DNA from 2 places in the Methylomusa anaerophila genome. Region 1 is predicted to be linked to the other one. Evidence: riboswitches for the same ligand, from Rfam matches in the RefSeq annotation. Region 1 holds a riboswitch; the other holds the start of a gene.
The links. A riboswitch is a leader RNA that binds a small molecule or an ion and turns the genes downstream of it on or off. The one in region 1 is predicted to bind fluoride.
Positions count from the first base shown of each region.

Region 2: linked by a shared signal. The riboswitch ahead of crcB (fluoride efflux transporter CrcB) and the one ahead of MAMMFC1_RS08975 (MutS-related protein) in region 1 are both predicted to bind fluoride.

Region 1 is NZ_AP018449.1:2,018,989-2,021,389, forward strand. Features, by position in the region: gene glnA (type I glutamate--ammonia ligase) at 1-875, opposite strand, end outside; fluoride riboswitch at 1,042-1,104, opposite strand; fluoride riboswitch at 1,278-1,341, shown strand; gene MAMMFC1_RS08975 (MutS-related protein) at 1,408-2,401, shown strand, end outside.
Region 2 is NZ_AP018449.1:3,063,249-3,065,649, reverse strand. Features, by position in the region: gene MAMMFC1_RS13790 (FMN-binding glutamate synthase family protein) at 1-33, opposite strand, end outside; gene MAMMFC1_RS13785 (DUF190 domain-containing protein) at 164-493, opposite strand; gene crcB (fluoride efflux transporter CrcB) at 514-885, opposite strand; gene crcB (fluoride efflux transporter CrcB) at 888-1,328, opposite strand; fluoride riboswitch at 1,435-1,496, opposite strand; gene MAMMFC1_RS13770 (acetate uptake transporter) at 1,755-2,366, opposite strand.

The sequences.
Region 1 (2,401 bases):
AAGAGGGCATAACCATTTTCATCGAAGAAGGTTGGTTGGCCACCTTTCCAAAGACTTTGGTGGACGTGCATGCCGGAGCCGTTGTCGCCAAAAAGCGGCTTGGGCATAAAGGTTGCGACTTTGTTGTTACGACGGGCGACGTTTTTGACCACATACTTAAATAGCATTACTTTATCAGCCATAGCGGTCAAGGTATCGAAACGCATACCTATTTCTCCCTGTCCTCCGGTAGCCACTTCATGGTGATGGGTTTCGACCGGAATGCCCAGCTCTTCCAGAACGAGCACTATTTCGCTGCGAATATCGTGAGTGGCGTCCATTGGCGGAACTGGCAGATAGCCTTCCTTGTTGCGAATCTTGTAGCCAAGATTGGGGCTTTCGTCGCGTCCGGTGTTCCATATAGCTTCTACCGAATCTACTTTGTAAAATGAGCCGTTTTGGGTCAAGTCATAGCGCACGTCGTCGAACAGGAAGAATTCGCATTCAGGCCCCCAGTAGCTGGTATCGGCAAAATCGAGCGTTTGCAGATAAGCTTCGGCTTTCTGGGCGACATAGCGAGGGTTACGACTATAGGAAGTTTTATCAGGACTAACGACATTGCAGATCAGACTGAGAGTAGGAACAGCCATGAATGGGTCGATGAAAACGGAATTGGGATCGGGAATGAGCAGCATGTCGCTTTCTTCGATACCTTGAAATCCTCGAAGGCTGGAACCGTCGAACCCGCTACCCTCCTCGAATACCTTTTCGTCAAATTCACCAATGGGAACGGTTTTGTGCTGCCAGATACCCGGCAGGTCGATAAATTTGTAGTCCACTAATTTGGCACCTTTGGTTTTGGCCAGAGCGACTACGTCTTTGGGGGACATACTCATTGTTTTCTCCTCCTCTTAGAAATTTGGGGTAAAATAAAAAACGCCAAAACATATAGGCTGAAAGCCTACATTGTCTGGCGTCAGTGCCGACTAAAATTTTTTATATTAAACTATCACTTCATTTTTGCGTGTAGATCAAGCAAATAAAAAAACTCCTACTAGTCCAAAGCTAGTAGGAGTCATTATCGGAATATCCGAGATTACGGTGAACTCCATCACCTTATTGCAATTAAATCAATCTTATTATAACAAATAGAAAAAATGCTGTCAATTACAACTTACAACTTAGAATAAGTCAGACAGCTTGCAGGTAAGGTCTTATCGTCAATTAGGGGGATACAGGCTGATCTTCCATATACGTTTGACGAAAGGGCAATATGGATGGTACAATGAATTCAAAGAATAGCATGAGGCGATGGGGTTCGCCGTAAACAACGTCTTGGACGCTAATGACTCCTGCAGGTATTATTTGCCTGCAGGTTTTTTTTTGCATTTTGGGGAGAAAAAGTTTGCATTCAGGAGGAGAATTTTTATGTCAAGAGATATTGTTGATACTTTTCCCTTGCCCTATCACAGTATACTATTTGAAAAGCCAGACGAAAACTTAATGATTGCACCGGAAGCGCCTGCTTTTTCCATCGATTTGAATCTTGATCAGATCATTGACGCCATAACGGCTCAAAAGCAGGAATATAATTTAAAATCTTTTTTCTATACTTCCCTGCATGCTGTAGATATGATTGAGTATCGCTATGAAATCATGCGGGAACTGGAAAAGAAAATTCTATTTGAGTATATAAAATCATTTGCCCAAAAAATGCAGGCAATGCGTGGCCAATTGGCCCAAGCAGAAAAGCTTTACTACCAATATCAGAAGGAGAGCTGGTTCTTGGACGCGGTAGAAATTTATTGTGAAACCATTAATAGCCTAGTAGATGGGTTAGCCCTTGTAGAATTAGAGGCCCGCGGTTTTCTTGCTTTCCGTGAATATCTATCGAATTATGCCCGGTCGGAAAGTTTTATTTCGCTTATCACAGAAACGAAAAAGCTCCAAGCCGATTTATCTTCGATAAAATATTGCCTGCTCCTAAAAGATAACAGCATCAAGGTTCGTAAGTATGAATTTGAAGGCGATTATAGTCTTGAGGTATTAGAAACATTCGAGAAATTCAAGCAAGGAGCAGTGAAAGACTATATCGTCAACTTTTATGAATCACCGAGTATGAACCACATCGAAGCAAAAATACTGGATTTCGTAGCCCAATTGCATTCCGACATCTTTTTCAGGCTAGATAATTATTATGAGAAAAATAAAGACTACCTTGATAAAAAGATTAGCGCTTTTGACCGGGAAATTCAATTTTACATTGCTTATCTGGAGTATATTGCAAAATTTAAACAGGTGGGTTTGAAATTTTGTTATCCCAAAATCTCTGATACCTGTAAGGAAGTTTATAATTATGGCGGCTTTGATTTAGCCTTGGCCAATAAACTTATAACCGAAAACTCAACCATTGTCTGCAATG
Region 2 (2,401 bases), 1.0 Mb from region 1:
CATTAACTTCATCATCATCCAATTCAGCAGCATCTTAAAGCACCTCCGCTATTTATTCTTTATTCTGCTACCTTTTGCGAATATTATGAGTACAATAAAAAACACTGCTGTTTATCCATTTACCATCGTATGTAAACAGCAGTGTTCGTATTTTATAGAATTTCTACCCGTGTTTAATTACCTCAGCGTCAGCCAGAAAAATTAAACCCTGCTTGACCATAGCGGAGATAGCCGGCAGCACTGCCTGGATCTTCTCTTCCGTATCCACTGCTTCAATAATCATCGGCAAATCGGCGGATAAGTCCAGAATACCCACCTTTTTGATTATACTGGCAGCGCCATACGCCTCGACGCCCCTACTGACAGTTGCTCCGGCAATACCTGCTTCCCTTAATTTTAAAACCAACGCATGATACAGACTCTTGCCGGCAAAACTTTGCATTTCGCCGACATAAATTTTTAACAATTTGTATTTACCAGGCTGTAAAATCATACCCTGCCCCCTCCTTTATGCTAACCGCCAAATATAGAGTAGCCTGCACCGCAGGCCAGCAACCCTAATATGGTACTGCCGGCAACGTAGCTAAAAAAGTAACGCCATTCACCGTCTTCAAGTAAACGGATAGCTTCGTAGCCAAATGTGGAAAAAGTTGTATAAGCGCCTATGAAGCCGATTTGTAACCCATAGCGTTCCAAAACAGTCTGCGCTAAAGGCAACGCTGCGGTATGGGCTGTGGACATTCCCAGCAGAAAGGCTCCCGTTAGGTTTATCATATAAGTTCCTATCGGAAATGACAGCGAGGAGTGCTTGGCAACAACCAAGCCAATGGTGTATCTTGCTATTGCCCCGCAAACACCGCCTATTCCGATTAACAACAACTCCATCATTATCCCCTCCGCTTTTCTAGAACCAGCTCATCCGCCTCACTTAATTCCTGCTTAGCCCTGATTTTTGCAAAGCCCCGGGTAACGATAAACCCGAGGGAGGACATTGCTATCCCCAAAAATACGCTAGCAAAAATATACATCGCTGTATACCAGATATGACCGTTTTGCCATAAAAGAATGCTTTCCATGGTAAAAGTAGAAAAGGTAGTAAACGCACCCAGAAAACCGGTGGAGAAACCTAACCGCAGATACGGATTGACAACAAGCAGTTCAACTGTCACCGTCAAAAACAGCGCCAATACAAAACACCCAAGTAAATTTATTACCAGCGTTCCCCAGGGAAAGCCTGTGTCGCGGACAAAGGGAGCAAACCACTGTCCCATACCGTAGCGGCTTAAAGCTCCCAAACAACCGCCAGTGGCAACCGCTAAAAATCTCATTCCACTTTCACCCTTCCTGCTCCAAGGCGAATTCGCCCAGTGTTTTATGTCCGCCCACACAAATATGGGATTAAACAATAAACCTAAAAAATGGACTCCTACCATACAAATGGTAGGAGTCATCACCGCCAAAGCGGGGTTATGGCGAACTCCATCGCCCTACTTTTTATTTACTTTATTATTATATAGGTAAATAAACCGAGCGTCAAGCGCTATCTGGAATATGTGCTATCTGGAATAGATAGTTCTTAATAACGGCTGTCAATTCGCTGTTAATTCTTTGCTGCGATCTATACAGGTAAAAACGAAAATGGGTAAAAAAAAAGAAGTATGAGGTAAGGAGAAATGTAGCCAGGGTCACAATAAAGAGGTAAAAAGGCAAAACTATTGACTAATTAAATACTGGGCAATCCGGGATTACCGGTATTATAACGACCGTGTCTGGGCCGTGGGGAGTGTGGGACTTTTCCAGGGAGTTCCCACCGGTAGCACTGTGCGCCCGTACATTGTATTTAGCAGTCCAGCTGCAGAGATATATAAAGCATTAAGTGCGGTGTAAATTCCGAGATAGCCGGCGTATACCGCCAGCGACTGGGAAGACAAAAGTGCAGACAAGAATAAAAGGGCAAAGACAATCAACAATGTACCAATTGCCAGTATTAAAGCTGTGTTGGTGACGAGAGTGGCTATAAAAACATAAGCGGTAAAAATCGTCCAGGCCAGATAGAACCACTGGAGAATAATCGGGTCAGGCGCCCACCACTTCAATGCCACGCCCAATTGCAAAATTCCGAAAGAAAACCAAAACAATCCGTAAAGATTGAAGGCCAAGGCAGAAAACAATTCCCCTTTGATGTAGCCAAACGTACCGGCAGAGAAGTGGACAAGCGCCACGGCTAAGGTCAGAGGAACAATAACTCCCAGGGGGACTGTTCCTCCAATGCCTGCAACTACGAATGCCAAAACAAATAATCCTATTCCAAATGATGCCAGGCCTATAGTTGAGGGATCAGCGATTTTAGAGATATCTTCGGACAAAATTAAGCACCTCCTAAAATTGAACTATTAACATT